One region of the Pseudomonas sp. SWRI18 genome, then DNA from elsewhere that is predicted to be linked to it. Evidence: predicted binding sites of a transcription regulator. Region 1 holds the regulator's gene; the other holds the start of a gene.
What was found. Region 1 encodes FliA, which starts transcription of late flagellar genes. Its sites were predicted from a motif close to CTAAAGTTTNNNNNNNNNNNGCCGNTAA; they were not measured.

Region 1 (3,662 bases):
CCGGCAAAACGGGTGGGATAGGTCAGGATGAACACCATGAAATGTATCTACATCGATGGTCTGCAAGCGATTCACGCGGCCAAGCCATGTAGCCTGCGTCTAAGCAAGACAAGGTAAAGAAATAAAATGGGCAGCATGCATCCCGTACAGGTGATCGCGGTGACCGGCGGCAAAGGTGGCGTCGGGAAAACTAACGTGTCAGTGAATTTGTCCCTGGCCCTGGCAGAGCTTGGCCGCCGCGTCATGCTGCTGGATGCTGACCTGGGGCTGGCGAACGTCGACGTTCTGCTGGGGCTGACGCCCAAGCACACCCTCGCCGATGTGATCGAGGGCCGCTGCGAGCTGCGCGATGTGCTGTTGCAGGGCCCCGGTGGCATCCGCATCGTGCCGGCCGCCTCCGGTACCCAGAGCATGGTGCACCTGAGCCCGGCGCAGCATGCCGGCCTGATCCAGGCCTTCAGCGACATAGGCGACAACCTCGACGTGCTGGTGATCGACACCGCCGCCGGGATCGGCGAGTCCGTGGTCAGCTTTGTGCGCGCCGCGCAGGAAGTGCTGCTGGTGGTCTGCGATGAACCCACCTCGATCACCGACGCCTACGCCCTGATCAAACTGCTTAATCGCGACTACGGCATGAACCGCTTCCGCGTCCTGGCCAACATGGCCCAGAGCCCGCAGGAAGGGCGCAACCTGTTCGCCAAGTTGACCAAGGTCACGGATCGCTTTCTCGATGTCGCCTTACAATACGTTGGCGCAGTTCCCTACGACGAGTGTGTGCGCAAGGCTGTGCAAAAGCAGCGTGCGGTCTACGAAGCGTTCCCTCGTTCCAAATGCGCATTGGCGTTCAAGGCTATTGCCCAGAAGGTCGATACCTGGCCGTTGCCCGCCAATCCGCGGGGGCATCTGGAGTTTTTCGTCGAGCGATTGGTGCATCAGACGAGCGCAGGACCGGTGCTATGACAGCGAACGGCTACAACGCCTATAAGAAATCCGCCCGTGACAGCCAGGGCGAGTTGATCGAGCGCTACGCGCCGTTGGTCAAGCGCATTGCCTACCACCTGTTGGCACGCCTGCCCGCGAGCGTCCAGGTCGAAGACTTGATCCAGGCCGGCATGATCGGCCTGCTCGAAGTGTCGACCAAATATGACGCGAGCAAGGGTGCCAGTTTCGAGACGTATGCGGGGATCCGTATCCGTGGCGCGATGCTCGACGAGGTGCGCAAGGGTGATTGGGCGCCGCGTTCGGTGCACCGCAATACGCGCATGGTCAGTGACGCAATTCGCGCAATTGAAGCAAAAACCGGTCGCGACGCTAAAGATCACGAAGTTGCGGCCGAACTCCAATTGAGTCTCGACGATTATTACGGGATTTTGAACGATACCTTGGGCAGCCGCCTGTTCAGTTTCGACGACCTGTTGCAGGACGGCGAACACGAAGGGCTGCATGAGGACGGCGCGAGCGCTCATATGGAGCCATCGCGCGACCTGGAGGATGAACGCTTCCAGGGGGCGTTGGCGGACGCGATTGCCAATTTGCCGGAGCGTGAGCGGCTGGTGTTGGCGCTGTACTACGACGAAGAGCTGAACCTCAAGGAAATCGGTGAGGTCCTGGGGGTCAGCGAATCGCGGGTCAGCCAGTTGCATAGCCAGTGCGCAGCCCGCTTGCGGGGGCGTTTGGGAGAGTGGCGAGCGCGCTGACAGGCAGTGTGGGGGGCACTGCAGACGATACCGCGAGGGCGCCAAGCCTTTGCGGGTTCGGCCCGTGGTGCCCCCGGCAGTCCTTTTTGTGTAATGCCTGTTGATTGAAATGGCGCGTCCAGGTGCTGGGCGCGTTTAAGACTGCTTGGAGGTCGAATTGGACAAGAACATGAAAATCCTCATCGTTGATGACTTCTCAACGATGCGGCGGATCATAAAAAACCTGTTGCGTGACCTTGGGTTCACTAACACGGTCGAGGCGGACGACGGCATTACCGCGATTCCGATCCTCAACAGCGGGAGCATCGACTTTCTGGTAACGGACTGGAACATGCCTGGCATGACCGGTATCGACTTGCTGCGCCACGTGCGTGCCGACGAAAAACTGCGCAGCCTTCCCGTGTTGATGGTGACCGCCGAAGCCAAGCGTGAGCAGATCATCGAAGCCGCCCAAGCCGGGGTAAACGGTTACGTGGTCAAGCCATTCACTGCATTGGCCTTGAAAGAGAAGATCGAAAAAATCTTCGAACGCATCCACGGCTAATGCCATCGCGGGGGAGCTATGGAGCATAAAGAAACGTCACAGGGCGACTTTGAGTCGACCCTGAAAAAGCATGCTCACCAGTTGGTCGAAAGCCTTGAAAAAGGCCAGTTCGGCGACGCGGTGCAGTTAATCCATGAGCTCAACCAGACCCGTGACCGCGGCCTGTACCAGGAAGTGGGCAAGCTCACGCGCGAGCTGCACAGTGCGATCGTCAATTTCCAGATTGACCCGCACATGCCCCAGGCCGAAGAAATCTCGCAGATCACCGATGCCACCGAACGCCTGTCCTATGTGGTCAGGCTGACCGAGGCGGCGGCCAACCGCACCATGGACCTGGTGGAAAACGCCACGCCTTTGGTCAATGGCATGGCCACCGAAGCCCAGGCGCTCAGCGTTGACTGGGGCCGTTTCATGCGCCGTGAAGTCGGGGCTGAAGAGTTCCGTGAATTGGCGCGTCGGGTCGAAGGGTTCTTGTCACGCAGCGAGCAGGAAAACCGCACGGTTTCCAGCAACCTCAACGACATTCTGCTCGCCCAGGATTACCAGGACCTTACCGGCCAGGTGATCAAGCGTGTGACCCAATTGGTCACCGAAGTGGAAAGCAACTTGCTCAAATTAGTGCTGATGGCAGGCCAGGTAGACCGCTTTGCAGGCATCGAACATGACCGCGAAGCGATCCTCTCGGAAAAAGATCCACAAAAACATCTCGCCAAGGGTGAAGGTCCGCAGATTCATGCCGATAAACGTGAAGACGTTGTATCGGGTCAAGATGATGTCGATGACCTGTTATCCAGTTTAGGCTTCTAAGGAGCACACCCATGAGCTTCGGCGCCGATGAAGAAATCCTTCAGGATTTCCTTGTAGAGGCCGGCGAAATTTTAGAGCAACTGTCCGAGCAACTGGTCGAGCTGGAAAGCCGACCGGATGATGCGAACCTGCTCAATGCAATTTTTCGCGGTTTTCACACTGTAAAAGGGGGCGCCGGCTTCCTCCAGCTCCATGAGCTGGTGGAGTGCTGCCACATCGCCGAGAACGTGTTCGACATCCTGCGCAAGGGTGAGCGTCAGGTTGACTCGGAATTGATGGACGTGATTCTCGAAGCACTGGACGCGGTCAATGGCATGTTCAGCCAAGTGCGTGAACGTGCACCGGTTACCGCCGCCACCCCGGAACTGCTGGCCGCCCTGGCGCGCTATGCAGAGCCTGCCGACCTGTCCGCCGCCCCGGTGGCTGAGGCTGCACCGGAGCCTGTGGCGCAAGCCGAGCCGGATGTGACCGACAGCGAGTTTGAGCAACTGCTCAACTCCCTCAGCGCGGTGAAGGCCGAGGCCGAAGCACCGGCCGCCGTTGCGCCGCCGGCGGCACCGACCAGCGAAGACATCTCCGATGCAGAGTTCGAATCCCTGCTCGACCAGTTGCAT
Region 2 (3,662 bases), on a different contig from region 1:
CGGCTTCGCCCCCCAGCGCGGGACAAGCCCGCTCACTACAGTCACACTTTGAACTGGCGCAGCAGCCCATCGAGCTGTTCGCTCAGGCCGCGCAACTGCGCGCTGGCCACGCTCGACTGCTCCGCCGCCAACGCCGTGCTGTGGGACAGACTGGCAGCCTGGGTGACGTTCTGGTTGATGTCTTCCACCACGTGGGCCTGCTGCAGGGTGGCGCTGGCAATCGAGGCGTTGAGGCCATTGAGATTGCGCAAGGCCTGGCCGATGGCGGTGAGGCTGGCCCCGGCCTGGCCGGCCTGTTCGATGGTCAGTTGCGATGCGCTGTGGCTGTCGCTGATCACCTTGACCGCCGCTTCCGAGTGACCTTGCAGGCGTTCGATCATGCCCTGGATCTCGGCGGTGGACTTTTGCGTGCGCTGGGCCAGCAGCCGTACTTCATCGGCGACCACGGCAAAGCCACGGCCTTGTTCGCCGGCGCGTGCCGCTTCAATCGCCGCATTGAGGGCCAGCAGGTTGGTCTGGTCGGCAATGGAGCGAATGACTTCAAGCACACTGCCTATCTGGGTACTTTCAGCGGACAGGGTACGGATCACGTCCACCGCATTGCTGATGGTGCCGGAAAGCTGGTCGATCTGCTGCAGGCTGCCGTCGATATTGACCTGGCCCTGTTGCGCCTGGGCCTGGGCATCACGCATTTCGCTGGCGGCGTGTTCGGCGTTCTTGGCCACGTCCTGCACGCCGTAGGTAACTTCGTTGATCGCGGTCGCCACCAGTTCCATCTGCTGGGACTGCTGCTGGCTGCGGTCGTGGGCCTGGGTCGCGTTGTTGCCCAGCTCCTGTGACGACTGGCCCAGGGCGTTGGCGCAGACCTGCAACTGGCCGACCACCTGGCGCAGCTTGGCGGTGAAGCTGTTGAAGTGTTGCGACAGTTGGGTGACTTCGTCCTGGCCGTGGGTGTCGAGGCTGCGGGTCAGGTCGCTTTCGCCGCTGGCGATATTGCCCATGGCGTTCACCGCAGCCTGCAACGGCCGCACGATACTGCGGGCGATCAGCGACACCAGCAAGCCCATCGCCAGTGCGATACCCAGGCCGATAAACGAGGCTTTCCACACCTGCGCGCTGAACTCGGCCTGCACATCGTCCACGTACACGCCGGAACCGATGATCCAGCCCCACGGCTCGAACAAGTGGATATACGAGGTTTTCGCCACTGGCGCGTCGGCACCCGGTTTCGGCCAGCGGTAGTTGACGATGCCGGCGCCCTTGGCCTTGGCCAGGTTCACGAACTCGTTGAACACCGCAAAGCCGTCGGGGTCGCGGATCGCCGAAAGGTTCTGGCCGTCGAGCTTGGGGTTGGCCGGATGCATGATCATCACGGGCGTGAGGTCGTTGATCCAGAAATAATCGTCATGATCGTAGCGCAAGCCACGCACCGCGCTCAGGGCTTGTTTCTGCGCGGCGTCGCGGGTCAGCACGCCGGTGGTTTCCAGGCCGTGATAAAACGTCAGGATCCCGCTGGCGGTCTCGACTACGTACTGGGTCTGGTGGCGCTTGGCCTGGTACAGGTCCTCATGGATCTGCTTGAGCATCAGCAAACCCAGGGCCAGCAGCATCAGCACGGCGACTATCAGGATCAGCCAGAGGCGCCGGCTGATCGACATATTGCGCAAACTGTTCATCGTCCTGTCACTCCGTGCTTTTTATAATTGTGGGCGCTGCATCGACTTTTCCGCCTTGTCTGATAGGCTTTCGGCCCGTATTCGGAAAACCTGAGTACTGTCTGATTTTTCACAAGATTTTTGCCGGTCAGGGTTGCTACCCAACACCATGTCTTGTCGTCAGTGAACCATTAAAAAGATCAACGAGGCTTGCCGTGGAGCAAGACCTTAGGGGGAAGCATGGATTTTTGGACCGCCATTCAGGCAGTGATTCTGGGCATTGTGGAGGGGCTTACCGAGTTCCTGCCGATTTCCAGCACCGGCCACCAGATCATCGTCGCCGATTTGCTCGACTTTTCCGGCGACCGCTTCAACGCGTTCAATATCATCATCCAGCTGGGCGCCATCCTGGCGGTGGTGTGGGAGTTTCGCGGCAAGATTTTCGAAGTGGTCAAGGGCCTGCCGACCCAGCGCAAGGCCCAGCGATTCACCGCCAACCTGCTGATCGCCTTTATGCCGGCGGTGGTGCTGGGGGTGATTTTCGCCGACGTGATTCACCACTATCTGTTCAACCCGATTACCGTCGCCACCGCCCTGGTCGTGGGCGGCGTGATCATGTTGTGGGCCGAGCGGCGCGTGCATGAAGTACACGCCGAAACCGTCGATGACATCACCTGGAAAGACGCGCTCAAGGTCGGCCTGGCCCAGTGCCTGGCAATGATTCCGGGCACCTCGCGTTCGGGCTCGACCATTATCGGCGGCCTGTTGTTCGGGCTGTCACGCAAGACGGCCACCGAGTTCTCGTTTTTCCTGGCGATGCCAACCATGGTCGGCGCGGCGGTGTATTCGGGCTACAAGTACCGTGACCTGTTCCAGCCGGCGGACCTGCCGGTGTTCATCATCGGCTTTGTGACCTCGTTCATCTTCGCAATGATTGCAGTCAAGGGCTTGCTCAAGTTCATCGCCAGCCACAGTTACGCCGCGTTTGCCTGGTACCGCATTGCGTTTGGCCTGCTGATTTTGGCGACGTGGCAGTTCGGCTGGATCGACTGGGCGGCCGCCAAGGCATGACGATCCAGCACCCGCGCCTCAAAGCGCTGATCTTTGTGCTGCTGTGCGCGGCGCCGTTGGTGGGGGCGGTGTTGGTGTGGCAACGCGGCGAAACGCTGATCCCGCTGGCGGCCTATGGGGTGGTCAGCCTGGTCGCGTTCTTCCTTTACTGGAGCGACAAGCGCAAGGCCCGCACCGACAGTTGGCGCACTCCGGAAAACATCCTGCACGCCGTGGAACTGGCGGGCGGCTGGCCTGGGGCGTTGATTGCCCAGCAGGTGTTCCGGCACAAGACACGCAAGGTGTCTTACCAAGTGCTGTTCTGGGTGATCGTGTTGCTGCACCAGGTGTTCTGGCTCGACCAGTTGTTCCTGGGCGGCACCTTGTTATCCGTGCTCTAGCAATAACCCGATCTGCGTGCGCTTGGGCAGTTTGCTCACCACCAGCTGGTGCGAGCGCTGCAACAAGCCACGCAGTTCCTCGGCGCCCAGCGGGTAAGGCGTGTTCATGATGATCCATTGCGCGCGGGCCAGGTACGGCGCGGGGTGGATGCCCGGCCGGTCGACGTGGCCGAGGAACAGGTCCTTGTCGACCTTGAACGCCAGCGAGTCACCCCGCAGGTTTTGCAGGGCGAACATTTTGTTGCCGGCAATCGAGAACACTCGCACGCCGCCCCATTTGTAGTCCTCCCGCGCGCCGGGCAGGCTCAGGCAGAAAGTGGCGACTTGCGCTTCGCTCATGCTCATAACTGGCGGTCTCCGCAGCTTTTGAAGCCTTCTTCCAGGTAGTCGATCCAGGCGCGAATCGCCGGCAACACACCGCGTCGATGCGGGTACACCGCCTGCAGCCAGCCGCCCGGCAATGACCACTCGGGCAGCAGTTGCACCAGACGGCCGCTGGCCAATTCCTCTTCGCAATACATCATCGGCAGCACTGTAAAGCCCAGGCCCATGATCG

Region 2: the regulator FliA is predicted to act here: its motif matches at 1,744-1,771, upstream of H0Z09_RS08675 (methyl-accepting chemotaxis protein).

Annotation. Positions count from the first base shown of each region.
Region 1 is NZ_JACCQQ010000030.1:3,674-7,335, forward strand. It holds gene flhF (flagellar biosynthesis protein FlhF) at 1-21, shown strand, start outside; gene fleN (flagellar synthesis regulator FleN) at 127-960, shown strand; gene fliA (RNA polymerase sigma factor FliA) at 957-1,697, shown strand; gene H0Z09_RS24750 (chemotaxis response regulator CheY) at 1,867-2,241, shown strand; gene H0Z09_RS24755 (protein phosphatase CheZ) at 2,260-3,048, shown strand; gene H0Z09_RS24760 (chemotaxis protein CheA) at 3,060-3,662, shown strand, end outside.
Region 2 is NZ_JACCQQ010000005.1:238,945-242,606, reverse strand. It holds gene H0Z09_RS08675 (methyl-accepting chemotaxis protein) at 42-1,676, opposite strand; gene H0Z09_RS08670 (undecaprenyl-diphosphate phosphatase) at 1,896-2,726, shown strand; gene H0Z09_RS08665 (DUF1294 domain-containing protein) at 2,723-3,106, shown strand; gene H0Z09_RS08660 (MmcQ/YjbR family DNA-binding protein) at 3,092-3,451, opposite strand; gene H0Z09_RS08655 (LysR substrate-binding domain-containing protein) at 3,448-3,662, opposite strand, start outside.